3 regions of the Saccharomonospora sp. NPDC046836 genome follow, and region 1 is predicted to be linked to each of the others. Evidence: riboswitches for the same ligand, from Rfam matches in the RefSeq annotation. Region 1 holds a riboswitch; each other region holds the start of a gene.

What was found. A riboswitch is a leader RNA that binds a small molecule or an ion and turns the genes downstream of it on or off. The one in region 1 is predicted to bind thiamine pyrophosphate.
Region 2: linked by a shared signal. The riboswitch ahead of ABZ863_RS24850 (thiamine ABC transporter substrate-binding protein) and the one ahead of thiC (phosphomethylpyrimidine synthase ThiC) in region 1 are both predicted to bind thiamine pyrophosphate.
Region 3: linked by a shared signal. The riboswitch ahead of thiO (glycine oxidase ThiO) and the one ahead of thiC (phosphomethylpyrimidine synthase ThiC) in region 1 are both predicted to bind thiamine pyrophosphate.

What each region holds. Positions count from the first base shown of each region.
Region 1 is NZ_JBEYXW010000049.1:17,998-27,460, reverse strand. Features, by position in the region: gene thiD (bifunctional hydroxymethylpyrimidine kinase/phosphomethylpyrimidine kinase) at 1-631, opposite strand, end outside; gene thiC (phosphomethylpyrimidine synthase ThiC) at 628-2,274, opposite strand; TPP riboswitch at 2,268-2,398, opposite strand; gene ABZ863_RS32190 (trypsin-like peptidase domain-containing protein) at 2,434-3,357, opposite strand; gene ABZ863_RS32185 (peptide deformylase) at 3,455-4,033, opposite strand; gene ABZ863_RS32180 (DUF3263 domain-containing protein) at 4,239-4,562, shown strand; gene ABZ863_RS32175 (LytR C-terminal domain-containing protein) at 4,559-5,218, shown strand; gene ABZ863_RS32170 (VOC family protein) at 5,263-5,667, opposite strand; gene ABZ863_RS32165 (AAA family ATPase) at 5,770-8,013, opposite strand; gene pssA (CDP-diacylglycerol--serine O-phosphatidyltransferase) at 8,056-9,018, opposite strand; gene ABZ863_RS32155 (phosphatidylserine decarboxylase) at 9,026-9,463, opposite strand, start outside.
Region 2 is NZ_JBEYXW010000025.1:32,129-41,591, forward strand. Features, by position in the region: gene ABZ863_RS24840 (ABC transporter ATP-binding protein) at 8-1,024, opposite strand; gene ABZ863_RS24845 (ABC transporter permease subunit) at 1,024-2,649, opposite strand; gene ABZ863_RS24850 (thiamine ABC transporter substrate-binding protein) at 2,625-3,674, opposite strand; TPP riboswitch at 3,709-3,820, opposite strand; gene ABZ863_RS24855 (4a-hydroxytetrahydrobiopterin dehydratase) at 3,853-4,143, shown strand; gene ABZ863_RS24860 (hypothetical protein) at 4,219-4,506, shown strand; gene ABZ863_RS24865 (TIGR03086 family metal-binding protein) at 4,704-5,108, opposite strand; gene ABZ863_RS24870 (hypothetical protein) at 5,224-5,412, shown strand; gene ABZ863_RS24875 (Fic family protein) at 5,452-6,624, shown strand; gene ABZ863_RS24880 (hypothetical protein) at 7,064-8,080, opposite strand; gene ychF (redox-regulated ATPase YchF) at 8,092-9,192, opposite strand; gene ABZ863_RS24890 (AlkA N-terminal domain-containing protein) at 9,306-9,463, shown strand, end outside.
Region 3 is NZ_JBEYXW010000007.1:1,589-11,051, forward strand. Features, by position in the region: gene thiD (bifunctional hydroxymethylpyrimidine kinase/phosphomethylpyrimidine kinase) at 1-218, shown strand, start outside; gene ABZ863_RS11220 (ion transporter) at 228-1,040, shown strand; gene ABZ863_RS11225 (MarR family transcriptional regulator) at 1,056-1,499, opposite strand; gene ABZ863_RS11230 (thiazole synthase) at 1,562-2,329, opposite strand; gene thiS (sulfur carrier protein ThiS) at 2,332-2,532, opposite strand; gene thiO (glycine oxidase ThiO) at 2,532-3,650, opposite strand; TPP riboswitch at 3,645-3,750, opposite strand; gene thiE (thiamine phosphate synthase) at 3,782-4,465, shown strand; gene ABZ863_RS11250 (hypothetical protein) at 4,443-5,252, opposite strand; gene ABZ863_RS11255 (GntR family transcriptional regulator) at 5,525-6,283, opposite strand; gene ABZ863_RS11260 (SIS domain-containing protein) at 6,426-7,442, shown strand; gene ABZ863_RS11265 (BadF/BadG/BcrA/BcrD ATPase family protein) at 7,439-8,377, shown strand; gene ABZ863_RS11270 (DUF3159 domain-containing protein) at 8,424-9,095, opposite strand; gene ABZ863_RS11275 (SGNH/GDSL hydrolase family protein) at 9,312-9,463, shown strand, end outside.

The DNA of each region.
Region 1 (9,463 bases):
CGTAGCGCGGGCCGGCCAGTTCGACGTAGCGCTCCCCGTCGGACAGCAGATCCACACAGCGTGGGTTGCCGTACAGGTGGCCGCCCTTCACCAGCACCCACTGTGGCCCGAGTTCCAGTAAGGCGTCGGCGGCGGCCCGCTGGCTGCCCGTGTCGGTGACCGCAACGCCGGTCAGCAGCCGCACCTCGTCCAGGTTCGGCGTCACGAGCGTCGCGCGGGGGAACAGTTCGGTCCGGATGGCGTCGAGGGCCTCCTCGCGAAGCAGCGAATCGCCGTGCATGGACGCGGCGACGGGGTCGACGACGAACGGTATCCGGCCGTTGCGTCCGATGTGGACCTCATCGAGTGTCTTGCCCACCGCGTGGATGATGTCGGCGGTCGCCAGCATGCCGGTCTTGGCCGCATCGACACCCATGTCAGCGGCCACCGCCCTGATCTGGGCGGTGACGACGTCGACCGGGATCTCGCTGAACCCCTGCACGCCCAGCGAGTTCTGCACGGTGACCGCCGTGACGGCGGTCATTCCGTGCACGCCGCAGGCGAAGAACGTGCGCAGGTCCGCCTGGATGCCCGCACCACCGCCGGAATCGGATCCGGCGATGGTGAGGGCGGTGCGCGGCGTCGTGGTCATTGCTGGTCGACCACGGGCAGGTACACCTGGTTGCCGTGCTCGCTGAACTCCTCGGACTTCTCCCGCATGCCCTCCTCGATGGCATCCACAGTGGACAGTCCATGTTCCTCGGCGTACTTGCGCACGTCTTGCGTGATCCGCATCGAGCAGAACTTGGGTCCGCACATCGAGCAGAAGTGCGCCGTCTTAGCCGGTTCTGCGGGGAGTGTCTCGTCGTGGAACGACCGTGCGGTGTCCGGGTCGAGCGAGAGGTTGAACTGGTCGTTCCAGCGGAACTCGAAGCGTGCCTTGGACAGCTCGTCGTCCCATGCCTGCGCGTAGGGGTGGCCCTTGGCGAGATCCGCCGCATGTGCGGCGATCTTGTAAGTGATCACCCCGGTCTTCACATCATCGCGGTTCGGCAGGCCGAGGTGCTCCTTGGGCGTGACGTAACACAGCATCGCCGTGCCGTACCACCCGATCTGCGCGGCGCCGATCGCTGAGGTGATGTGGTCATAGGCAGGCGCGATGTCCGTCGCGAGTGGACCGAGCGTGTAGAACGGTGCTTCGCCGCAGAGCTGCTCCTCCAGCTCCACATTGACCTTGATCTTGTGCATGGGAACGTGGCCGGGGCCCTCGATCATCACCTGCACGTCGTGCTCGCGGGCGATGTGGGTGAGCTCGCCCAGCGTCTCCAGTTCGGCGAACTGCGCACGGTCGTTGGCATCGGCGATCGAACCGGGCCGCAGCCCGTCGCCGAGTGAGAACGTGACGTCGTAGGCGCGCAGGATCTCGCACAGCTCGGCGAAGTGGGTGTAGAGGAACGACTCCTTGTGGTGCGCAAGGCACCACGCCGCCATGATCGACCCGCCACGCGACACGATGCCGGTGACCCGGTTGGCCGTGAGCGGAATGTAGTGCAGCAGTACACCGGCATGCACGGTCATGTAGTCGACGCCCTGCTCGCACTGCTCGATCACGGTGTCGCGATAGATCTCCCAGGTGAGCTTCTCCGGCTCACCGTTGACCTTCTCCAGCGCCTGGTAGATCGGCACCGTCCCGACAGGCACGGGGGAGTTACGCAGAATCCACTCGCGAGTCTCGTGGATGCGCTTGCCGGTTGAGAGATCCATGATCGTGTCGGCGCCCCAGCGGGTCGCCCACACCATCTTGTCGACCTCCTCCTCGACCGACGACCACACCGCGGAGTTGCCCATGTTGGCGTTGATCTTCACGAGGAAGTTCTTGCCGATGATCATCGGCTCGGACTCCGGATGCCTGCGGTTGGCCGGAATCACCGCGCGTCCCCGGGCCACCTCCGCGCGGACGAACTCGGGGTCGACGCGCTCGCGGGCCGCGATGAACTCCATCTCCCTTGTGATGACCCCGGCTTTCGCCCAGCCGAGCTGGGTGCGGTGCTCGCGGCCGTCGATCCAGCCGGAGCGCGTCGGGTGAAGTCCACTGTGGACGTCGATGGTGGCGTCCGGATCGGTGTACGGGCCGGAGGTGTCGTAGACGTCGAAGTGTTCACCGTTGGACAGGTCGATACGGCGGACAGGTACCCGCAGGCCCGATTCGGTGCGGAGAAAGGCCTTGCGGGAACCGGTGATGGAACCAGTGGTGACGGTCGGTCGAACGTCAGCATTACGTTCCAGTGTCGTCACAGAAATCCACTCCCTACGCTGGCATTACCCAGTCAGGTTCATGCGGTCGGCGGCACCGGGTCCACGAAATGGACACCAGCCGCCCTCTCAGCCCGCCAAGGCGCGAGCTCCCGCGATCTGAAGTTGTCCCCTTGACGATGCCATGGCCGGGGGCCGAGCTCAACCCACGAGTTCGGTGGGCGTGGCGAATACGTCGACCATCGCGCCGTTACGCAGCACCGTGACGGCGAGCCGGGTGCCGATCACCTCGGCGAAGAGCTGCCGCTGGATGCCCTGCGCGTCGAAGACCTGTTCGCGCCCGACGGTGAGCACGAGATCACCGGCCCGCAGCCCCGCGTGATCGGCAGGGCCTCCGGAGACCACCTCGACCACCCGGACGCCGGCGGCCTGGCCCGTGCGTGCGGCGACGCCGTCCGGCAGCGGTGCGGGTACACCGACGACGCCGAGGTAGGCCCGCCGTACCCGGCCCTCCACGAGCAGTGTGTCGATGATGCGGCGGGTGGTCGCGTTCACCGGTACCGCCAGCCCGAGGCCGAACCCGGCGACCGCGGTATTGATCCCGACCACCTGGCCGTTTGCGTCGGCGAGGGCGCCACCCGAGTTGCCGGGGTTGAGTGCCGCGTCGGTCTGGATCACGTCCTCGATCACGCGGGTCGCGCGGCCCTGCCGGACCGGGATCGCCCTGCCGAGCGCGCTCACCACGCCTGCGGTCACCGAGCCGGAGAAGCCGAGCGGGCTACCGACCGCGACCACCAGCTGGCCCACGATCAACCGATCGGCGTCGCCGAGCCGGGCCGCTTCCGGGGTCGGGCCCTGTGCCCGCAGCACCGCCAGGTCCGACAACGGGTCCGCGCCGAGCACCCGGAAGTCCGCCTCCGTGCCGTCGGCGAAGGTCGCGGTGCCGCGCCGGTCGCCGCCCACCACGTGGGCGTTGGTCAGCAGGTAGCCGTCGCTGTCGAACACGACCGCTGAGCCGCCGCCCCGCGGTAGCCCGACGCTCGCCACGTGTGGTGTGACAGATCTGGCCACAGAACTCACCGCGCGCGAGTAGGCGTCGAGCGCGTCGGACTCGGACACCGTCATCACAACCCTCGCCGATTACACCGTTGCACCTGTCTCGATTGTGCTCCCGGTACCGGCGTGCCCGCTGCCCGTTCGCGCGGGGCTGAACATCTTTCTCTCAGTCCGCGGGGGTGTCGGTTCCCTGACCGGGCTCGGGTAGCCAGCTGTTGCCGGGCACGCCCCAGTCGTTCGCCTTGAGCATCTTCTTCGCCGCGCGGGCGTGCCTGCCGACGAGCCGGTCGAGGTAGAGGTAACCGTCGAGATGATCGGTCTCGTGCTGCAGGCAGCGCGCGAAGTAGCCGGTACCCTCCACCTCGATCGGCTGGCCGTCGAGATCGAAACCGGTCACCTTCGCCCAGGCTGCGCGGCCGGTCGGGAACGACTCGCCGGGCACCGAGAGGCAGCCCTCCCAGTCGTCGTCCGGATCGGGCATGGTCTCCGGCAGCTCCGAGGTCTCCAGCCGCGGGTTCACGACGAGGCCCTTGTGCCGGACCCCCTCGTCGTCGGGGCAGTCGTAGACGAACAGGCGCAGGTCGAGGCCGATCTGGTTGGCGGCGAGACCGACACCCTCCGCCGCGTACATCGTCTCGAACATGTCCTCGGTGAGCGTACGCAGTTCGTCGTCGAACTTCTCCACCTCGCGGGTGGGCCTGTGCAGGACGGGGTCGCCGGCGATGCGGATGGCGTGAACGGTCACGACTTAGATTGAACCAGCGGCGCGAAGCGCCTCGTTGGGGGGTGGTGGTCGGGCGACGGGTGGGCCAGCGGCGCGAAGCGCCTCGCTGGGGGGTGGTGGTGACCGGGACGCGCCGGGCATGGTTCGTGGCGCTCGTCGGCTCCCGTGGTCTAATGGCGCAGCGGAACGACAACCGTGTGATTTCGCCGAGATTGCGAGGAGCCAGATGGACGCAGCGGAGTCGATGGCCCAGGAGGGCCAGCCGTCCCCGCCAGCCCCAGCCGGCCATCCCGCCGAGGGTCTCGCACAGCGGGAACAAGAGGTACTCGCCTTCGAGCGCCAGTGGTGGAAGTACGCCGGTGCGAAGGAACAAGCCATCCGCGAGCTCTTCGGCATGTCGCCAACGCGCTACTACCAGATCTTGAATCGGCTCATCGACAAGCAGGAAGCCATGCGCGCGGACCCGATGCTGGTCAAGCGACTTCGCAAGACGCGCGCCGCGAGGCAGCGCACCCGCGCGGCACGGCGGTTGGGGATTGAACTGCCATGAGCATCTTCGACGGGCTGTCCCGGCCGATGCGAGCCGCCGGCCTCGGGCTGATCGCGGTCGCCGTGATCGCGGGCGTCATCGGTGGTATCACGCTGCTGGGTTCCGGCGACGACTCCGAGCAAACCGCGCAACCGAGCACGTCACAGGAACAGCAACCGCCGGGTGACGGCGAGCGCAGCACCTCCGCCCAGCCGACGTCCACGCAGCCCACGACGACGAGCACCAGCACGACCAGCCAGCCGCCCGCAGCCGGATCGCCGAGCACACAGCCGAGCCAGCCTGGTACGCCCTCCACGCCTGGTGCGCAGCCGGGCGGCACCGACAGCGGCGCGACCGGCCAGGACCAGCAGGCGGGGGCGAAGTGGGTCGGCCTCAGGGTCTACAACAACAGCACCATCAAGGGGCTCGCCAACACCGCCGCCGATGACTTCCGCGCGCAAGGCTGGAACGTCGTCCAGGTGGACAACTACCCGTCGGGGATCATCCCGACCAGTACCGCGTACTTCCGGCCGGGCACCGATGAGGAAGCCGCGGCCCGCTCGCTGGCCGGCCAGTTCGGCCTCCGTGTCGAGCCCCGCTTCGACGGCATCCAGGACTCCAGCCCCGGTGTCATCGTCATCGTCACCCAGGACTACGAGAGCACCGCTACCAGTTAGTAAGCCCATGTGCGAAGGGCCTGCGTGGCGGTGCGGGACCGAGATCAGGAAGAGACGGCGGGGCCGAGGAGGTCCCAGCGGTTGCCGGCGATGTCGCGGAAGACGACAAGCCGGCCGTAGGGCTCAGTTCGGGGCTCGGTGAGAAACTCGACGCCGGCGGCGCGCATGTGCTGGTAGCTGGCGTCGAAGTCATCGACGCGGAGGAAGAAGCCGACCCGACCGGCGTGCTGGTTGCCGATCGCAGCGATCTGGTGTTCGCCGTCGGCGCGGGCGAGGAGGATGCCGGTCTCTGCGTCCGGCGGGCGGACGACAACCCAGCGCTTGGGACGGCCGTCGTTCGTGCGGGCTGGCGAGTCCTCGGCCAGCTCGAATCCCAATGCCTGGGTGAAGAAGGCGATCGCGTCGTCGTAATCCTCGACGATGATCGCGGTGAGCTGCAGGAAGGCCATGAACGTGACGATGCCAGCAGCTGGGGTCTCGCGGGCGGCGGCAGGTGGCGTGTCGCCGCAGCGGTAGGCCCGCAAGCGGCTCCGCCGCTGAGGAAACTCGAGTTAGCGGCCTGCGGCGTAGGCCTCCAGCGCTGCGAGCTGTGCCGGATCGAGCGAGGGGCGGACGGTGCCGCGTGCCTTCGTCAGGTGCGCGGCGGTGACCTCGGCGGCCTCCAGCGACTCGCGCATCGCGGTGAGCGCGGCTTCGCGGATGAGCGCAGCGCAGTCGGCCGCCGAGTAGCCGTCCAATGCGGACGCGAGCTCGTCGAGATCCACATCGGACGCCAGTGGGGTGTTCCGCGCGCTCGCGCGCAGGATCGCCGCACGCGCCTCGGTGTCCGGTGGCGGCACGTAGATGAGCCGCTCGAGCCTACCGGGCCGCAGCAGGGCAGGGTCCACCAGTTCGGGCCGGTTGGTTGCGCCGAGCACCATGACGTCACGCAACGGTTCCACACCGTCCAGTTCGGTCAGCAGGGCTGCGACCACCCGGTCGGACACTCCGGAGTCGCCGGACTGCCCGCGGCGCGGTGCGAGCGCGTCCACCTCGTCGAGGAAGATCAGCGAGGGAGCGGCCTCGGCGGCGCGGTGGAACAGCTCCCGCACGGCCCGCTCGGACTCGCCGACCCACTTGTCCAGCAGTTCGGCGCCCTTGACCGCGAACACGTTGAGCGCGCCGGTGCCTGCCAGCGCCCGCACCAGGAAGGTCTTGCCGTTACCGGGCGGGCCGTAGAGCAGTACGCCGCGTGGTGGGGCGACGCCGAGGCGGGCGAAGGAGTCGGGATAACGCAGCGGCCACAGCACCGCCTCCGTCAGCGACTGCTTGACCTCCGTCATGTCGCCGACGTCGTCGAGGGTCAGCCCACCGGTGGCCAGAGTGTCCGAACTGGACATCGAGATCGGTCGCACCGACTCCAGCGCGTCCAGCAGGTCCTGCTCGGCTATGCGCGGGTCGGCACCGCCGTCGCGGTGCCGCAGTGCGGCGCGCAGCGCGGCGTCCCTGCGCAGCGCGAGCAGGTCGGCGGCCACGAAACCAGGCGTGCGCTCGGCGATGGCGCCGAAGTCGACATCGGGGTCGACGGGTGTGTCGCGCAGCAGGATCCGCAGCAGCTCGGTGCGCACCTGCGCGTCGGGCAGTCCGAGGGTGAGCTCCCGGTCGAGTAGTTCGACTCCCCGCAGCCTCGGGTCGACCGACTCCGGGTGCGCGCTGGTGGCCACGAGTGCGAAGCCTGGACGCGCGAGCGCGGCACGCAGGCGATCGAGCACCACCGTCGCGACCGGCGGCGGTTGTGTCGCAGGCAGCAGCGTGTCGACGTCGGTGAGTAACAGCACGCCCACGCCGTCACCCGAGGCCGTGGCGTCCATGGCCTGCGCCACGCGGGCGAGAGCGGCGTCGGGCTCCAGCACGGCCACGCTGGGCGCGGCCAGCCTGACCACCCTGACCTGCTCCGCATGGGCGACCGACCGGACGAGGGTCGCCTTGCCGACGCCCTCTGGCCCGGACAGCAGCACCCCGAGCCTGCCGGAGGTGCCGAGTTTGGTCAGCAGCTCCGGCCGGTGGAAAGCCAGGTCGAACCATTCGGCGAGCCGGCGTGCCGCGGCGCCGTGGCCGGCGAGGTCGGCGATCGGCGGGGGCGGCTGCTCGTCCTCGACCGTCTCGACGATCGGGCTTGGCGCCACCGCCTGGGTCGTAGCCCGCACGGGAGCGGGCGCCGCCGTGGGTGTTGCCTCCTCGGTGGTGCTACCGCGCCAGCTCACCACCGTGGACTGGCCCACCGCGACCGGTCCGGACGGGTCGGTCGCCGTGACCGTGAGCAGCTCGCTGGTCCAGGTCGCGCCGATCGCGCGGGACAGCTGGCCCCGAACTGCCGAAACGTCCGAACCGGGCGGTGGCGCGAGGTCCTGCGGCAGCAGCGACACCGCGTCGCCGACCGTGAACACCTTGCCGATCAGCGCTAGTCGCAGGGTGTTCGGGGTGAGCGACATGCTCGCCAGGCGCGAACCCGACACCGTCACCGTGCGCGCCACGGTGACCGAGCAGGGCGCCACGACGACCTCGGCGCCCTCGGTGACGCCAAGGTTGGCCATCGTGACGTCGTCGATGAGCATGGTCCCGGGCGGGTTCCCCGCTTCGGCAGGTGCGGCGAGGGCGGCGCTGACCCGGGAGCCGGTGAGCCGCACGGCGTCCCAGGCACGGAGGCCGAGCGCGTCGAGCACCTCCGGGTGCAGGCGGACGACGCCGCGCCTGGTGTCGAGTGCCGAGGGCGTGTGCCGGACGGTGAGCGTGAGCTGCGGCGGTGAGGACGTCACGAGCCCAACTGTATTGGCAACGCCCGCGGTCCCGCCTTCCGGTCAGTTGCCGCGGCGCAGGCCGATCCGCCGCCAGTTGCGGCGCCGCTGGCCGCGGCCGGCGCCATCCGGCGAGTAGATGCGCGGCAGGTGCGGCGAGGGTGGCGTGCGCGGGCGCATGACCGCCCGTCGTGCCGCGCCGGCGACCCGGCGGAACTGTGGCCTGCGCAGTCCGAGGCGGCGCTGGCTGCGTGCCCTGCGGATGGCGCGGCGCTCCCGTGGCGGCACGTCCCAGGCTTCCGGGTGCTTGGCGAGCCAGCGGTAACGGCGCATGGAGTAGGGAATGTGCACCAGGTACAGCAGCAGCGCGCAGATCAGCGCGATGAGCGGGTACTGGATGATCGCGGCGGCGAGCAGACCGACGCCGACGAGCATCGGCGCGACGGCCTTCGCGGGCGCCCGCAGCTTCTTCAGCGACAGGGTCGGGATACGGCTGATCAGCAACCCGGCCACGGCGACGGTCCAGACCCACACCACGAGCCCGGCGGACCACCAGCTCTGGCCGAACTGGAGTGTGAGGATGACCGGCAGCAGTGCGAGCAGACCACCCGCCGGCGCGGGCACCCCGACGAAGAACTCACTCGCGTAGGGCGGTTGCTCGGCGTCGTCGAGCAGCGTGTTGAACCGGGCCAGGCGCAGGACCATGCACACGGCGAAGATCAGCGTCGCAACCCACCCGATCTGGTCGGTGCCGGGTAGCCAGATGTAGAGCACGAGTGCCGGCGCGACACCGAAGGAGATGGCGTCGGAGAGCGAGTCGAGCTCGGCACCCATCTTGGACGTCGCGTCGAGCAGCCGTGCGATCCGCCCGTCGAGGCTGTCCAGCAGCGCCGCGACACCGATCGCACCGATCGCTAGCACGAAATCGCGGGCGATCGCGAACTGCACTGCCGACAGCCCGGCGCACAGTGCGAGCACGGTGATCGCGTTGGGTAGCAGTCGGACGCCGGGTGTTGCCATGTGAATAAACCTCTTAGGTGGGCAGTTCGGCGAGCGCGGTCTCGCCGCCGATCGTGCGCTGGCCCTTGCCGACCAGCACCCGGCTGCCGGGCGGCAGGTAGATGTCGACCCGGGAACCGAACCGGATGAGGCCATAGGTCGCACCCACGTCGACCTGATCGCCCTCACGAACCTGGCACACGATGCGCCGGGCGACAAGCCCCGCGATCTGGACGACGACGAGCTCGTGGCCGTCGTCGGTGCGCAACAGAAGGGAGTTGCGCTCGTTGTCGTCGCTGGCCTTGTCGAGGTCAGCGGAGAGGAACTTGCCTGGGCGATAGGCGACCCGCTCGACCTTGCCGGTGGCGGGCGCGCGCTGGACGTGCACGTCGAACACCGAAAGGAACACGCTCACCCGCGTCCGTGGCTCGTCCGGCAGGCCCAGCTCGGCGGGAGGGGTCGCCTCCTCGAT
Region 2 (9,463 bases), on a different contig from region 1:
TGCCCGCTCAGTCGCTGCCGATGAGCGCGATCCCATCCGGGTCGAGGGCGAGGTGTACCCGGTCGCCCGGTTGCAGGGCGGCGGCCATGGGCGCGACGGCGTCAACGCGGGCAGGTCCGCGCTCCGGCCGGACCGCCAGCCGCACGTGCTCGCGCCGGTGCACCCGGCCAAGCACCTCCGCCGCCACCCCGGCATCGGCGACCCGCACCGCGTTCGGCCGCAGTCCGAGCGACACAGCGCCGTCAGTCGCCCACGGCACCGGGACCGTACCGAGCACCGAGGTCACCAGCCCGCCGGATGCCTCACCGGCCAGCACCGTAGTCACCCCGAGGAACCGGGCCACCCGCTCGTCGACCGGCCGCCGCCAGACATCGAGCACGGTGCCGGCCTGCTGGATCTCTCCGGCATCCAGCACCGCAATCCGGTCCGCGAGTGTGACCGCTTCCTCCTGATCATGCGTGACGAGCAACGTGCTGATCTTGGCCTGCCGCAGCACATCGGCGAGTTCGAGGGCCAGCTGCTCGCGCAGCTCGGCGTCGAGCCCGGACAGCGGCTCGTCCAGCAGCAGCAACCGGGGCCGCGGGGCAAGCGCGCGGGCGAGCGCGACCCGCTGCGCCTCACCACCGGACAGCTCGGTGACCTTGCGGCGGTCGTACCCGGACAAACCGACGAGCTCCAGCAACTCACCCACCCGCTGGGCCTGCTCGGCCTTCGGCACACGACGCATCCGCAGACCGAACGCGATGTTGGCGGCGACGTCACGATGCGGAAACAGCTGACCGTCCTGGAACACCAGCCCGAAGCCACGCCGGTGCACCGGCACCGGCGCGAGATCCACACCATCCCAGCGCACCGGCCCCGTCGCCGCCGGCTCGAGCCCGGCGATGGAACGCAACAGCGTCGACTTACCGGAACCGGACGGGCCGAGCAGGGCGACCACCTCGCCGTCGGCGATCTCCAGCCGCACGTCACGCACCGCCGTGAACGATCCGTACCGCGTGGTCAGCCCGTCCACTATCAGCATCAGAACTCCCCTACCTGCGCCTGCGGGGCCCGCAGGCGGTCGATCACCGCGGCCACGAGCGCCGTCACCAGCATCAGCAGCGCGCAGGCCGCGTAGGCCATCTGGCTGTTGAGCTCTCCCGGCCTGCTCACCAGCGCGTTGATCGCCACGGGCAGCGTCGGCGCATCAGGGCGAGCCAGGAAGCTCGTCGCACCGAACTCACCCAGCGCCACCACGTAACCGAATGCGGCCGCGGCCGCCAGCGAGCGCAGGGCCAGCGGCAGGTCGATCTCCCGCCACACGCGCGCCGGGCTCGCGCCCAGCGTCGCCGCGGCCTGCCGCAGCCGCTGGTCCACCGAACGCAACACCGGCAGCACTATGCGAATGACCAGCGGGACGATGACCAGCGCCTGCGCGAACGGCACCAACAGCGGTGAGGTCCGCAGATCCCACGGCAGCTCGCCGAGTGTGAGCAGGTACCCGAAGCCCACGGTCACCGCCGACACCCCGAGCGGGAGCATCAGCGCGGTGTCCATTGCCTCGCCGGCCGCCCGCGCACCGCGCTCCGGTGAGCGGCGCAGGGCCACCAGCGCGACGGCGGCGAGCACGCCGACGATCATGGCGAGCAGCGTCGCGTCCGATGCCGTGCGCAGCGAGTTCATCGCCGCGTCCCAACCGGTCACGTTGAGGGCGCCGTACTCGCCGACACCGGAAAGCGCCCGGTACCCTTCGAGACTCCAACCGTCGCGTGTGGACACCGAGCGCAGCAGCAACGCGATGATCGGCGTGACCAGTAGCCCGAGCACCGCGAACCCGGCGGCGACGACCCACCACTCGCGCCCCTCGGGGCGGCGCGCCGTGTCCGCCGCTGCCCGCAGCCGCGCCGCCGTCTCCTTTCGACGGCGAGCCGCCGCGCCGATCAGCAGGGCCGCGAGCACAGCGCCGAGCTGTACCAGCGAAAGGGCCGCCGCGCCGGACAGGTCGAGCAGGTTCACCGTGCGCAGGTAGATCTCGGTCTCCAGCGTGCGGTAGCGCGAGCCGCCGAGCATGAGCACGACGCCGAAGCTCGTCGCGCAGAACAGGAACGCCACAGCCGCCGACGACGCGACGGCCGGTGCGATGGCGGGCAACGTGACCGTGCGGAACGCCTGCCACGGCGAGGCGCCGAGTGACCGTGCGGCGTCCTCCGCGCGCCGGTCCAGATGCGCCCACAGCCCGCCTACGGTGCGTGCCACGACGGCGACGTTGAAGAAGGCATTGGCCAACACGATCGTGAACACGCCGCCCTCCGGCCACAGCGCGCGGAACGCCAGGCCGACCACGACGGTCGGCAGCACGAACGGTACGAGGATGAACGTGCGCACGGCCCCGACACCGCGCAGCCGCACCCGGGCCAGCAGATAGGCCACCGGCAGGCCGGCGACGACCGCGACCACGGTCGAGGCGGCCGCCTGCGCGACCGTGAACCGGGCGAGCTGCCAGGTCTGCGCCTCGAACAGCGTGGTGGCCACCTCGCCGTCCGCGAGGCCGAGCCGCAGGATCGCCACCACGGGCCAGGCGAAGAAGACGGCGAGAAACCCGATCGGGAGGACGGCGAGTGCCGTCGCTCCCGCGAGCCCCGCTACCCCTCCAGCAGCCCGCGCCACTGTTCGATCCACTGCTCCCGCCCCGCCTGCACCTGTTCACTAGGCAGCGAAGCCGGGTTCTGTGGCAGCGGCGCGGCCTGCGCCCAGCCGGACGGCAACGCCACGCCCTCGCGCGCCGGGTAGACGTACATGTTCTCGGCGACGGTCGACTGGAACTGCTGGGAGAGCAGGAAGTCGACGACCTTGCCGGCGTTGTCGGCCTGGCGGGTGCCTGCCAGCACACCGGCGTACTCGACCTGCCGGTAACACGTGTCGAGAAGTGCCTTGGTACGCGGCTGCCCGTCCTCGCCGATCTCCGCGGCTGGCGAGGATGCGTAGGACAACACCATCGGTTTCGGTCCGTTACCGGACGAGCCGGAGAACTCCTGTGTGTAGGCCTCCGTCCAGCCGCTGACGACCTGAACGTCGTTGCCCTCGAGCCGGGACCAATAGTCACGCCAGCCCTGCTCGCCGTAGCGGGCGACCGTCGCGAGCAGGAAGGCCAGCCCCGGCGAGGACGTCGCGGGGTTGGGCACCACCAGCAGACCGCGGTAGCGCGGGTCGGCGAGATCGTCGAAGGTCTTCGGCTCCGGCACATCGTTGTCGGTGAACCAGCCGGTGTCGATGTTCACGCACACGTCGCCGACGTCGACGGCGGAGAGCCTGTGCTGCGGGTCGATGGAGTAACGCTGGGGGCCGCGGTTGGCCTCGGGGCTGGTATACGGCTCGAACACCTCCTCCGCCAGTGCGCGGGAGGCGAACGTGGAGTCGACACCGTAGGCGACATCGGCGATGGGGTTGGCCTTGGTGAGGACCAGCTTGTTGGTCAGCTCCCCCGCATCGCCCTCCTTGAGCACGCGGATGCGGATGCCGGACTGGCGTTCGAACGCGTCCAGGACCTCCTGCGGCGCCGCCCACGAGTCGTGCGTCACCAGGGTGACGGTGGTCGGGCCCTCAGGTTCGCCGCCGTCCCCGCTGAGCACCGTGCAGCTCGCGGTCAGTACACCAGCGACGGACACCACTGCCGCAGTGCGAAGGAATCTCATCCACCCTCCTAGTCGTGACCGGCGTCCTCGCCAGCAAGGAGAGCAGCTGCCTCCCTGCGCCGGCATGATCCGGATCAGGTGCGAACGGTCGTGGGCTCACGCCCACCTCTCAGCCCGGCGTGTGCCGGACTCCCGTGGCAAACGTGCAGCGTACCCGCCGCGGTACGACCATGGACGCATGGCAGAGCTACTGAGCGACGAGCGCATCGACGAGGCACTCGGTCACCTGTCCCAATGGCGGCGCGCGGGCGACGCGATTGAGCGCGATGCGGAGCTGGCGAGCTTCCCGCAGGCGATCCAGGTGGTCAACCGGGTCGCCGAGATCGCGGAGAGCGCCAACCACCATCCCGACATCGACATCCGTTGGCGCACGCTGACTTTCCGGCTTACTACGCATTCGGAGGGTGGGATCACCGAGCGGGATGTCTCGCTGGCGAGCGAGATCGACGGGGTGATCGAGGCTCTGTGATGTGCGCCGGCCGCGAAACCTCGGTGGTGTCATCGCGCGTTCCCCGGGTAGCCAGCATGGGGAAGGGAGTGCGCGATGAGCCGTTTCAGCTTTGCCCGCAACGGATCGCGAGCCGATTCGCATTCCCGTCGCCGGCTGCGCCTACTGTCGGCGCTCGGCTTGCTGGTCCTGATGGCGCTGGGTGGTGGGGTACTGCCGGTCGCCGCGGCAACGCACGACACCCAGCAGGCGGCCGCGGTACCGGGGAGCGCCATCACCCAGGCATTCGTCGTCGGTGGGATTGCGTTCGCGATGATCATCGCCGTGGCGGGCGGGGTGCTGTTTTACACCGCGAGAACCAGGCAGCGCCGCTCCGACTTGTGATCTATGACACATGCGGCCGCGGCGGCTAACGGCGAGCGCGGTCAGGGCGCTGTCAAGGGTGACTCACCGACCACGAGCCTTCTGGGGAGCACACCCATGAACCGCGCCCCCGTTCTGACCCCCGGCCAGCAGGCCACGGTGACCGCATTCGCGACGGCGGTCACTCTGCTGTTCGTCATCCTGCTCGCCGCGGCTGGCTAAGCTTCGCGGCCGAGCAGCGCCAGCAGCTTCTCGAACGGCGAGGCGTCGGCCGCGCCTACAACCGGTGGTCCGAACATGCCGGACCGTTGCCGGTCCTCGGCGCTGCCCGCAGCGTGCCAGCGCGCGACCGCGTCCACAACGCGGTCGTCGGGCCGGTAGGGCACGCCAGCACCACGCGCCAGGTCCCAGCCGTGCGCAAGCGTCTCGGACAGGCTGATCTGCGCGATCAGCAGGCCCGGCGCGGGGCCGAACGCGAACGGGAACTCACGCTCCAGGGCACCCGGGGCCGCGAAGGCCGCCAATGCCCGTCGCGCGGCGGCCGTGAAGTCGGCACTCAGATCGGCGTGGCTGCGCTCACCGAGTGCGGTGAAGTCGACCACCTCGCCCTCCACCCGGAACACGGGCTCGCGGCAGAGTAGCGCTCCGGCGGGATGCACCGATCGTCGCCGCCGTGACGTCGTAGGCGCGCTCGAGCAAGCGTGGAATGTCGTCAGTTCTTTCATACAGGTACTGACCATGACCGCAGACAGGCTGCCACGGACGGAAACGCCAGTCCGCGCCGATCTGCCACAACAGCACCAGGCGGGTGGGCGGCTCCCACAGCGTCACCCGGCTTCAGTTGCATTCGGTGCCATCGACGCCGCGTTCGAACCAGCGTCCGCCGACCCGTGGTTCGACAACGACATCCGCGTTGTCGGGGCGTAGATCGAATGCTCGGCAGGCCAGAACTCGGTCATTCGCTCGGTGAGCAGGCCGAACGCCGGCTGCGGCGAGAACGGGACGCTGAGCAGCCGTGGTGCCTGCACCTACGTTGCGGGCTCGGCGACGGCGAGACTCGCGAAGTTGTCCAGAGTGGCGCCTCGACAGCGCCACCTCGACCTGACTCTCGACACTGTCCTGGCACTGTCGCAGGCTGACACAGCCCTGGGGCGACTTTCTGGGGTAGGTCGACTGTTGAGCAACCCCGGGATTCTGGTCCAACCCTATCAACGGCGCGAGGCGGTAGCGAGCTCGAGGATTGAAGGAACGGAAGCCTCTTTGTCGGACGTGCTTCAGGCTGAAGCGGCAGTAGAGCCCACCGCGAGCGACGACATTGCTGAGATTTTCAACTACCAGAAAGCGCTAAATGAAGGCATTAAGCTCCTAGAATCTTTGCCGATATCCACCCGCTTGATACGGCAGGTTCATGCCGTACTGCTCTCCGGCGTCCGCGGCCGAGAAAAACGACCGGGCGAACTGCGGACCAGCCCAGTATGGATTGGATCACCCACCGATTCACCTGACACCGCAATCTTCGTGCCGCCGTTGCCAGAGTTGCTCGGAGATCGACTAAGAGACTGGGAGAACTTCGTCCACGAAGAGAACAAGCTTCCCGTACTGATCAGGTGCGCGCTGATGCACTACCAGTTCGAGACGATTCACCCATTCCTAGACGGAAACGGTCGAATCGGCCGACTTCTCATAACACTTCTTCTAATGGAGAAGAAGGTACTTGAATTACCGCTTTTGTACGTCAGCGCGTACATGGAGGACAACCGACAAGAGTACTACAGTCGACTGCAGGCCGTCCGAGAGCGGGGGGAAATCCAGGAATGGCTCCAGTTCTTCCTGACCGCCGTATATCGCCAAGCGACCGACGCCGAAGAACGTGGAGGTAGGCTAGTTGAGCTTCGAGAGTCATATCGCTTGACATTTGCAGGCACTAAGAGTCGAGCAGCAGAAGTTGTCGATCTTCTATTTTCGAACCCCTTCGTTACAGTCAAGCGGGTCGAAACCGCATTAGGCGTCACAAATCAGGGCGCAAGGAATCTGATCACTTCAATAGAAGAAAAAGGGCTTCTTAGGAAAATTGGTAGCATTGGGCGGGGTGGTCGGGCCTTCTGGCTTGCCGAAGAGATTTACCAGATCGTCGGCTAGCCCGTGTGCGCAACATCCAACGGTTCACCTCACCAACTTGGAAGTTGCTAGCCGACCCGCAACCTACGTTGGAGCGTCGTGCGCAACATCCAACGATGCACCCCACCAACTTGGAAGTTGCTAGCCGACCCGCAACCTACGTTGGAGCGTCGTGCGCAACATCCAACGATGCACCCCACCAACCTGAAGCTTGCTCAGCTCAGTGGTCATCCGATCGCCTGCCGGCGACTGGCACGCGGGGCCAACAACGCCAGCCGCACACACGGTTTAGCAGTTCGCATCTGCCCAGGTTTTGCTTGCGAACGTTGTGGACCGCTGCGACACCCCACTGGTGAATCCGGAGGGGTATTGATCGCCTGACCGACAGGGCCTGCATCAGACGTTGAAGCGGAATTCCACCACGTGGTGTCGAAACCGTGGACGCTGGGCATCCGCAGCGTCAGTCCAGCTTCACGAACGACGGTCTCGGGGCGACGACAGGCGTCCGTTTTTCGTTGATGCTGAGCCACGCAGGTGCTTCCACGGACATGAGCTTCTTATCAACAGCGATTAGGTTTTGCTGCGCAGCATCGTTTAGGGCGTCCAGGATGTCGATGACCTTGACCTTCTCGAACTTCTCCAGCTGCTTCTGGATTTTTTGCGCCTTAGCGCTCGGCTTGTAGTAATACGGTGCGCGGTCGTGCCTGCCCACCGTCAAAATTGCCTCGGCGACTGCCTCATATGCATCGTTAAACAAGCCCATGAAGCCATCCGGATCTGGCAGCGCGACAAGATGGAGAGACTTCCACCTCTGATACCCCGGCTGGAGATCTACCGCCTGGGGAACGATCGCCACTCGGAGCCCCTTGCCGTCTTCGAGGTGATGCCAGTTGCTCTTGATAGTTGCGGCGGCAAACCTTGTCTTACTGGAACTACTTAGGAACAAGTCAGTCTTCCACACCTTCTTGATCCGCTCTCGAAGGTACGGCTCGCCAGCGACACCGCGAGCCGCAATCGGTATCCAGGAGTCAAATGCGAAAGGTCGACCTGACCCATCAGGCAGCAAAACCGCGTCACCACTCGCATTACTAACGACCGCATCAGTGAATCCAAGGTGCCGTGCACGCTCGTGACCGAACATCAGGGAAGTCGGCAAGTCCAGATCTGCAAAAGACTTAGGACTTACCTTCCTGAGCGCATCGCTGACGAGATCGACAACTCGAGGCTCACCACCGACAATCGCTTCGTGCACAGCCCACTCAAAACCATCTCCGCGTGCTCCCTTGTCACGGTGCAGGCGAGCAACCTTGCAAAGCTGTCGGAAGGTAACGTCCACCCGGTCACAGTTAAGGTCTTCGAGGTCCGCATGCGACAACTCGTCGAAATGAGCCCTCAGCACTGATCGCGACACTGCGTAAAGTGCACGCCCGTACTCGTCGACGGGCTCAGCCTGACTCAGAAAGGTGACGTCAGCCATCCGGCGACCTCCTACTTCTTGCCGCCAGAGGTTAATCCGCTTCGGAACTCGACCACGTCGCCGTCGGCCATCACGTAGTCCTTGCCCTCCATGCGGACCTTGCCAGCCGCCTTGGCCGCCGCCATGGAACCCGCTTCGACGAGGTCATCGAAGGAGACGACCTCCGCCTTGATGAAGCCGCGCTCGAAGTCGGTGTGGATGACGCCTGCCGCCTGGGGCGCCGTGGCCCCCTGCGGGACCGTCCACGCGCGCGCCTCCTTGGGACCCGCTGTGAGGTAGGTCTGCAGGCCAAGCGTGTGGAAACCGGCGCGAGCGAGCGCATACAGGCCCGGCTCGTCCTGGCCGACCGACTCCAGCAGTTCGCGCACTGCCTCCTCGTCGTCCAGTTCGAGCAGCTCGGCCTCCACCTTGGCGTCGAGGAACACCGCGTCACCAGGGGCGACGAGCTTGGCCAGCTCCTTCCGCCTGGTCTGGTCGGCCAGCACGGTCTCATCAGCGTTGAACACGTACAGGAAGGGCTTCCCGGTGAGCAGGCTCAGCTCGCGCAGCCCCGGCAGGTCGACCTCGTTCTGCGCGGTGAACAGGGTGCGCCCGGAGTCCAGGATCTCCTTGGCCCGTTGCGCGTTCTCGAACGCGGGCCGCGCCTCCTTCTTGGTACGCGCTTCCTTCTCCAGCCGCGGCAGCGCCTTCTCCAGCGTCTGCAGGTCGGCGAGGATCAGCTCGGTATTGATCGTCTCGATGTCGGAGAGGGGATCGACCGTGCCGTCGACGTGGACGACGTCCGGGTCGTCGAACACCCGGATCACCTGACAGATCGCGTTGGCCTCACGGATGTTGGCGAGGAACTTGTTGCCGAGCCCTGCGCCCTCGGATGCACCCTTCACGATGCCGGCGATGTCCACAAAGGACACCGTGGCGGGCACAGTCTTCGCGGAGCCGAACACCTCGGCCAGCTTGTCAAGGCGCCGGTCAGGCAGTGGGACGACGCCGACGTTGGGCTCGATCGTCGCGAACGGGTAGTTCGCGGCGAGCACGTCGTTGCGCGTCAGCGCGTTGAACAGGGTGGACTTGCCGACGTTGGGCAGCCCGACGATGCCGAGGGTAAGGCTCACGGGCTCCCAGTTTACGGGTCGCCGCCGCAGACCTCCGCGGCCCTGCCGCCACCGCGGCCGCAATGTCTGATTTCCGCCAGTCGAGCCCCTGACCAGGTGGCAGTATCGATGCCATGACACAGCTCGCCACACCCGCAACGACGCCGAACCAGCGCGTCTGGCAGGACACCGAGCGCTGCTACCGCGCGGTGATGTCGCGAGACGCGCGCTTCGACGGCCAGTTCATCGTGGCTGTCAGGACGACCGGAATCTACTGCCGGCCGTCCTGCCC
Region 3 (9,463 bases), on a different contig from region 1:
TGCCCGGTCCGCGGTTCGCGACGCCGCACACGCACGGCGCCGGTGACGCGATGGCCTCGGCGCTCACCGCGGGGCTCGCCAGGGGCATGCCGGTGGCCGATGCCGCCCGGTTCGGCAAGTGGTTCGTGCGCAACGCGGTCGAGAACTCCTATCCGATGGGCGCCAAGGTCGGACCAGTATCAGCATTCTGGCGACTCGCCCCTGAACGTCACCCATAAGATGCGCCGGTGACCTCGCGCGAACGTCTACAACGGTTGGTCGAGAACCAGCGCTTCCAGAACTTCATCATCGCGATGATCATCTTCAACGCCGGAACGCTCGCGCTGGAGACGTCGCGGGGCATGGTCGACTCCTACGGCACACTGCTGCACACGCTCGACTACATCGCTCTCGCGATCTTCGTGTTCGAGCTGCTCGCGAAGGTCTACGTCTACCGCGGCGACTTCTTCCGCGACCCGTGGAACATCTTCGACAGCGTGGTGGTGGGTATCGCACTGGTGCCTGCCACGGGCCCGTTCGCGGTACTGCGGGCGCTGCGAATTCTGCGGGTGCTGCGCCTGGTGTCGCTGGTGCCGTCCATGCGCAAGGTGGTCGCGGGGCTGCTGGCGGCCATCCCCGGCATGGCGTCGATCGCCGCGCTGCTCGGGCTGATCATCTTCGTGGCCAGTGTGATGGCCACGAAGCTGTTCGGCGGCATCGCACCCGAGGACTTCGGTGACCTGGGCACATCGCTGTTCACGCTGTTCCAGGTGATGACCGGTGAGTCGTGGCCGGACATCGCCCAGGGCATCATGGAACAGGCGCCGCTGGCGTGGATCTTCTTCATCGTCTACATCCTCGTGTCGAGCTTCGCGGTGCTGAACCTGTTCATCGCCGTCGTGGTGAGTGCGATGGAGGACCAGCTGCGCGACGAGATCCGCGAGGAAGAACAACGACAGGCAGCCGAGCAGGCAGCGGCCAACGCGGAGATCCTCACCGAACTGCGCGCGCTGCGGGCCGAGGTCGCCCAACTACGCGAGCGCCAACTAGACCCGAGTTAGGTCCCCAAGGGAACTTCAACTGCCCTTTCGCTCCGGCTCGTCGTCGAGCAGCGCCTCCAGGACGGGCAGCGCGGCGGCGAGCGCGTCGCGGTGTTCCGGTGACAGGCGGTCAATGCGCTTGCTCAGCTCGTGGATGCGCGTGGAACGCAGGCCGGAGAGCATGCGCTCGCCCTCCTCGGTCACGGTGGCCAGCCAGGCACGCCGGTCAGCCGGATCCGGTTCCCTGCGCACGTACCCGGCATCGACGAGCGCGGCGACGATACGCGACATCGTCGCCGCCGCGACGCCCTCCTTCGCGGCAAGGTCGCCGAGCCGGAGCTGGCCGTACGCGGACAACGTCGCCAGCGCCGAGATCGAGCCGTGGCCGGGGCCGGGGGTGCCGGCCTGGCGCAACGATCGCGACAACCGGCCGATGGCGAGAAACAGCCTGCCGGGTACGTCCTGCGACGACCTGCTCACCTAGCGCTCCTTCGCGTACGCGCCGAAAATTGCCGTTCACGATACGTGGCGGCAGGCGGTGGTCAGCGTGGTGGGCTGGACGCCTGCGCCCAGAAGCGTTGCGGAACACGCCCCGCCTGCCGCGCCAGCCTGCCCGCGATCACCGCCGAGCGCATGGCGTAGGCCATTCGCTCGGGGTCCTGTGCCCGGGTGACCGCCGTCGACAGCAGCACGGCAGCACAGCCCAGCTCCATGGCCAGCGTAGCGTCGGACGCGGTGCCGATCCCGGCGTCGAGGATGATCGGCACGCTCGCACGGGCCACGATCAGCTCGATGTTGTGCGGGTTGCGGATGCCGAGCCCGGTACCGATCGGCGCGCCGAGTGGCATGACCGCGGCACACCCCGCCTCCTCGAGGCGTAGCGCCAGCACCGGGTCGTCGTTCGTGTAGGCGAACACCGTGAATCCGTCGGCGACGAGCCGTTCGGCGGCCTCCAGGGTCTCGACCGGGTCGGGCAGCAGCGTCCGGTCGTCGGCGTGCACCTCGAGCTTGATCAGGTCGGTGTCCAGCGCCTCGCGGGCGAGCTGCGCGGTGAGCACGGCCTCCGCGGCGCTGCGACAGCCCGCGGTGTTGGGCAGCAGGGTGATGCCGAGCCGCCGCAGCAGCTCCAGCACCCCGGAACCGCCCTCGGCGTCGGCACGCCGCAGGGCGACGGTGGTCAGCTCGGTCCCCGACGCCACCAGCGCCCGCTCCAGCACACTGAGGTTGGCGGCCCCACCGGTGCCGATGATCAGCCGCGAGCTCAGCTTGTGGCCGTCGATGACGAGCTGGTCACCGGATTCGTCGATCATCGCTACCCTCCTTGCACTGCGGTGAGGATTTCCAGCCGAGCGCCGTCCAACACAACGACCTCGCCCCAGCGCGCCCGCCGCACCACCTCGCCGTCGAGCGCCACCGCGACGCCCCGCTGGGCGGTACCGAGTACGGCGAGCAGGTCGGCGACCGTGCTGCCATCGGGAAACTCCCGCTCGTTCCCGTTGACCTGTATCCGCATCAGACTCGTTCCTCACGGCGAACTCGACTCGGGTGGGCTGCGGCGACTCCGGGTGGTGGTGGCGCACCGGCGAGCCAGGCCAGCACCGCGTCAGCCGTGACAGGGGCGAGCAGCAACCCGTTGCGGTGGTGACCCGTTGCCGCGAACAGCCCGTCGGCGAGCTCACCGAGGTAGGGCAGGTTGTCCGCGCTCGCGGCACGCAGCCCGGCCGCGGTCTCGGTGAGCTCGTACTCGGCGATCGCCGGGAAGATCCGCTCGGCGCCCTCCAGCAGCTCGCGAACCCCGCGCGCGGTCACCGTGGTGTCGAATCCGGCCTCGTACTGCGTGGCGCCGAGCACCAGCTCCCCGTCCTGCCGCGGCACCAGGTACACGGGCCTGCCCTCGACGACGGCGCGCACGGTGCGGTGCGGCGGCGGAAGGGTCGTGCGACGGGCGCGCAGCCGCAGGATCTCGCCCTTGAGCGGGCGGACCGCACCGGCCAGTTCAGGCGCGAGGCCCGCGCTCCACGCACCGGCGGCCAGCACCACCGCGTCGGCCCGGTGCACAGCACCTGCCGTATGGACCGACCCGGGCGCGAGCTCGACAACCTCCTCGCGGACGAACTCGGCACCATGCCGGCGGGCGGCCCCGACCAGTGCGTTCAGCAGCCTGCGGTTGTCGACAGCCAGGTCGCCGGGCACGAGCAGGCCGCCACGCACGGCACCGGCCAGGCCCGCCTCGGCACGGCGGAGTTCGCGACCGGTCACGAAGCTCGCCTCGCGCCCCAGCTCACGCAGGTACCCGGCGTGGATCTCCAACTGCTCGGCATCGGCGCGGTCGAACGCGGCAACGATCGTGCCAGCGCGGGAGAGGCCAGGATCGGCACCGGCCGCGCTCAGCTCGGCGGCGAACGCAGGCCAGCGGCGCAGCGACTCCTCGCCCAGTTCGAGTACCGCTTCGTCGCCGGGCCAGGCCTCGGTGACCGGTGCGAGCATCCCGCCGGCCACCCATGAGGCTCCGCCGCGGGCGGGATTGGGGTCGAACACGGTGACGGCGTGCCCAGCGGCCGCGAGCCGCCAGGCCACGGCAAGGCCGATCACACCGGCGCCGATCACGGCGACAGTGGGCTCAGCGGTCATGACTATCACGCTCCCTGCGCCGGCATGATCCGGATCAGGTTCCACGGTCGGAGCGGCGGCTCCCTCTCAGCCCGTGCCTCGGGCTCCCGTGCGGACGCCACCACGGTACAGGGCCGTACTACGGTGACGCCATGCCAGGCCTCACCGGTGACCAGATCAGGCAACGCCTCGCCGACGCGCGGCTGTACCTGTGTACCGACGCCCGCGGCGGCCGCGGCGATCTCGCCGAGTTCGCCGACGCTGCACTGGCGGGTGGTGTCGACATCGTGCAACTGCGGGACAAGACCGGCGGCGCGCCACTGGAAGCCAAGCACGAGATCGCCGCACTGGAAGTGCTCGCCGAGGCGTGCGCACGGCACGGCGCGCTGCTGTCGGTCAACGATCGCGCCGATATGGCGCTCGCGGTCGAGGCCGATGTGCTGCATCTCGGCCAGGACGACCTGCCGGTGTCCGTGGCGAGGCGCGTCCTCGGTGACGCTCCGGTGATCGGGCGTTCAACCCATTCGCTGGCGCAGGCGCGCGCGGCCGCCGCGGAGCCTGGTGTGGACTACTTCTGCGTCGGTCCCTGCTGGCCGACGCCGACGAAGCCCGGACGCGAAGCACCCGGGCTTCAGCTCATCAGCGCGGTCGCCACCGGTATCGGCACGGCCAGGCCCTGGTTCGCCATCGGCGGCATCGACGCGGTACGCCTGCCCGAGGTCCTCAGCGCAGGTGCCCAGCGTGCGGTAGTGGTCAGGGCGATCACCGAGGCCGAGAACCCGCGTGCGGCCGCGGCCACCCTGCGTGCGGGACTCACGGCCGCGCGCTCGGCGTGACCTCATCGCCGGCGCCGGTTGTCGGGCTCGGCTCCGATGTCGGTGCCACGCTCGTGGTCTCGCTCGGCCGCGACGACTCGGACGTCGGCTGCTGTTCCGCGCTGCCGGTCGGCGCGGTCGTCTCCGGCGGCACGCTCGTCTCGGTGGTGGTGGCCGGCGGCGCGGTGGGCTGGTCCTGCTGCTGAGCCGGCGTCGACGGCTGCTGCGTCGGCTGCTCCTGGTCACCTGGCTGGTTCAGCCGGTCGCCGACCAGCTCGCCGACTGTGCTGGCCCCCTGCCCGGACAACGAGCTGCCACTCACGAGCTCGAACCCGGTCACGACGAACATGCCGATCACGAATGCCGCGACGCTCGTGGCGAGCACCAACGGCCAGCGGCGGCGCCACCATGTACGTTGCCCGGCGGCTGGGGTGTCCGGCTTCGCCAGGTACACCGTCTTGTCTTTGTCCTCGCCAGGCACCGGCAACCGCACCGTCGGCTGCTCGCTCACCGACAGTGCCGGTCCGGTTCTCGTCTGTCCTGCCCTGGTATCGGTGATGGCGACGGCGAGCGCCTTGGCCTTCTTTGTCGCCGCCTTCGTCGTTTGCAGTGAACGCAGGTAGATCTCGCTGCCCACAGTGGTCACCACACTGACCACACCCGCGCCGAGCACGGTGCCGTAAACCCCCAGGAACGACCCGAGAAACGCCGCGGTGACGGCAGCCAGCGCGGCCGCGATCACCTGTGCGGGCCTGAGACCGGACTTCTCCGACTTCTCTTCCGTATCGTTCTGCTTCTCCTCAGCCATGATTCCGATCGCTCGCGCAGGTTCTCCTGTCTCCAGGCCCTCAACGAACCGAACGCGCCAATCGCTCCCCGTGTCGCCAAGAGTGAGCACTGCCACGATGTCCACAGTGGACCTTGAAAAAGGGCGTCGAAAACGGCCAAACGGCACATACCCACAACGCGAGCGGATCGGAATGGCCGATGCAGGGCAGCATCACATGGACGACTCCGCCCTCCACCACCATCCCCTGGCCGAGGATGGTGGTGGCCGGCGACCCGCGCCCAGCCGAAGCGTCACGGCCTGGTCAGCGTGGTGACGAACTTGTAGCGGTCGCCACGGTAGATGGAACGCACGAACTCGACAGGCTTGCCGTCGGTCGCGAAGGAATGCCGGGACAACAGCAGCACCGGCATACCGACGTCCGCACCAAGCAGCTCGGCCTCCTGCGGGCCGGCGAGGGAGGTCTCGATTGTCTCCTCCGCACGGTCCAGTTCGATTCCGTACCGCTCACGCAGCGCTTCGTAGAGTGAGCCACCTTCGGTGATGTGCTTACGCATCCCGCGGAAACGGGCCAGCGGAAGGTGCGTTGTCTCCAGCGCCATAGGCTCACCGTCGGCGAGCCGCAACCGCTTGAGTTTGAGCACCTTCGCGCCGGTGCGAATACCGAGCAGTTTCGGTAACTCACCTTCCGCAACGATTTCCTCGACTTCCAGTAGCCGCGAGGACGGCTCGCGGCCCTGCGCCCGCATGTCCTCAGTGTACGAGGACAGTTGCAACCGCTGGGCGACCTTGGGCTCGGCGGCGAACGTACCCTTACCCTGCACGCGATGCAGCCTGCCCTCGGCCGTCAGATCGGCGAGCGCCTGGCGGACCGTCGTGCGCGACACGTTGAAGTCGCCGGCAAGTGCCCGCTCCGTGGGAATGGGTGAACCGGCCGGCAATGCTTCGAGCAGATCGAGCAGATGCTGCTTGAGCGCCCAGTACTTCGGCTCGCGCTGGCCACGTGTGCCGGATACCGAACCCGACGTACCCCCGGAAACCGCCTCCAACATGACCGACTCCTTCATTACACGCAATACTGCTTCACCTGCAACGCTACCCTTCGCACACCGCGTTGAACCTGTCTAGTATTGGTCTAGACCTTAACTTGGTGACGAGAGGACCATGGTGATAGAGGGCAAAGCGGGCCGGAGTATGACGGCCGAGATCGCGGAACAGCCCGACATCCTGTCCGGACTCCTCGAACAGCGTGCCGCCATCGCCGAGGTGGCCCGTGCCATCGCCCGCCGGCCGCCCCGGTTCGTCCTGCTGGCGGCTCGCGGTTCCAGCGACCACGCGGCGCTCTACGCCAAATATCTGATCGAAGTCCTCCTCGGCCTGCCATCCGGTCTCGTGTCGGCATCGACGACGACCCTCTACGGCGCCGAGCCGGACCTGCGGGACGTGCTGCTGCTCTCGGTGAGTCAGAGCGGCGGCTCCCCCGACCTGGTCGAGGTCACCGAGGCCGCGGGCAGGCGCGGCGCCCGCACCATCGCCGTCACGAACACGCCGTCCTCACCGCTGTGCTCGGTGGCCGAACTCGCCGTCGACATCCGTGCCGGCACCGAACACGCGGTTGCGGCGACCAAGACCTACACGGCCACACTTCTCGCGCTCTACTTGCTCGTCGACGCGGTCCGCGGCGGTGAAGGGCGGGAGGTGCACGCCATCGGTGAACTCGCGCGGCGCACCCTGGAGGGCACGGACAGCGGAGTGGCTCGCGCGGTCGACCGGTACCGCTTCGCCAGCCGGGTCATCGCGGCCGCGCGGGGCTACTCCTACGCCACCGCGCTGGAGGCGTCGTTGAAACTCGCCGAGACGAGCTACCTGGCCACCCGGGCCTACAGCGGGGCTGACCTGCTGCACGGCCCGGTGGCCGCGATCGACGAGGAGACGGCGGTGCTGGCTGTGACCAGCGCGGGCAAGGGTGGTGCGGCCATGCGAGAGGTGCTCGGCGCTGTCTCCGAGCGCGGCGCCGACGTCCTCACGATCGGCTCGGCAGCCGCCGGCATGCCGGGCGCGGTGCGCATCGACGTGCCGGAGACGGCCGAGGAGGTCGCGCCAATCCTGGAGGTGCTACCAGTGCAGCGGATCGCGCTGGGGCTGGCGCTGGCCAGGGGTGGCGATCCGGACGCCCCGCGCGGCCTGCGGAAGGTGACGAAGACCCGATGAGCTACGTCGTCGGAGTGGATGCCGGTGGGACGGCGACGCGCGCCATGGCGATGGCCGCTGACGGCACGCAGCTCGGCGCCGGTCTCGCCGGTGGGGCCAATCCGAATTCGGTGCCGCCGGAGGAGGCAGCCGGCGCCATGACCGCGGCCATCGCGGCGGCACTGGACGGTCTGGACCCGGCGGGGTTACGGGCGTGCGTGGTCGGCATGGCCGGCACGAGCAAGCTCACCGACCCCGCCATTGCGGAGATGTTCGAGCGCGCCTGGCGACGCGCGGGGTTGCCGGTGACCCCGGAGGTGGTCTCCGATGCCGTGACCGCCTTCGCCGCGGCGACCCCGGAACCGGACGGCACCGTGCTCATCGCCGGCACCGGCTCGATCGCGGGCCGCATCCGCGGCAGGCGGATGGTGGCGGTGGCAGGCGGCTACGGCTGGCTGCTCGGCGACGAGGGCTCCGGCTTCTGGATCGGCAGGGAGGCCGTGCGCGCCGCCCTCGACGTGCTCAGCCGCGGCGGGCAGCCCGGCCCGCTCGCCGGCTCGGTGCTGGCCGAAGCCGGGGTGGACCCTGGCGAACCACGCGCGTTCCACCGCCTCATCGCTGCGGCGAACGGCGACCTGCCGGTGCGGCTGGCCCGGTTCGCGCCGCTGGTCAGCACAGCAGCCGTGGCCGGCGATCCGGTGGCCTGCGCCATTGTCGAGGACGCGGCCCGGCTACTGGTCGACACCGCGCTCGCGGCGCGGGAGCCGGGCGAGCGCAGCCCGGTCGTCCTCGTCGGCAGTGTCCTCGGGCAGGGGAGCCCTGTCGGCAGGCGCGTTCGTGCTGGTCTGGCCGGCCTCGACGTGCTCGCCAGTTCCGACGGGGTGCTCGGTGCGGCCTGGTTGGCCGCGGTCGCGGCCTTCGGCGAACACGTATCTCACCCGAAGCGAGTACCGTAGAACTCGGCCCCCGGACCTCCCCCTCGCCGGGGGCCGTCCCACGCCATCACGCGCGGTCGGCTCGTGGGTGCCGCAGGCCCGGGTGGTCGGCGGGCAGCGTGCGGTGGAGCACCCAGCCGCTGACAGCCAGCGTCAACGCGATCAGCGGCCACGACAGCACCGTGCGCGCGACCCCGAGAGCAAGCACCTCACCTGCCCACCACAGCGATCCGTACACGAGCACACGCAGGGTGTACTGCAGGAACACCCACACCCAGCTCGCCCGCGAATACGCACGCAGCAGGTCTGGATCAGCGCGCCAGCGGGTCTTCTGCCCGAGAGCGAACCCCACCACCACGCCCAGTAGCGGCCACCGCACGACGATGCTCGCGGCCCAGGCCAGTGCACTGGCCACATTGGTCAGCAGCTGAATGAGGAAGAAGTCCTCGGCCCGCCCGGTGTAGAGGGCGATGAGTGCCGCAACGACGACCGCCGCCAGGCTGACCACCACGGCCCTGGCCTTGTCTCCGCGGAGCAACCGGAACGCGCAGACGCCTGCACTCAGGGCGATCGCGGTGGCCGCACCCCAGCCGATCGAGGAGCCGCTGACGAGCCAGCCGACGACGAACGCGGCGGGCGGCAGACTCGCGTCCAGTGCGCCCTTCCGCCCACCGAGCAGGCTCGCCAGTGACTCCCGGGCCGGGGTCGTCTCCCCTGTCGCGCTCTCCTGCTCTGTCACGTGTCCAGAGTGCCTCAAACGCGAAAGTTAGGTCCCCCTTGGCTGGTTAGGTTCACCACACCGCAGGGCACGATCTGGTAATTCGGCTGCGCGGACGACCGGAGGGGAAGAAACTATGACATCCGATCAAACCGGCGGTGACAGGGATTGCGCGGACGCCTTCGGTTGTTGATCGAGTCGGCAGGGATTCACAGGGCGCTGGGCGGAGGGGACCTCGTGACCGGATACAACAGCTATGTCGCAATCGGGGACAGCTTCACTGAGGGCCTGAACGACCCCTTGCCCGACGGCACCTTCCGCGGCTGGGCGGACCGGCTCGCGGAGATCCTCGCCGACGGAAGCCCCGAGTTCGCCTACGCCAACCTCGC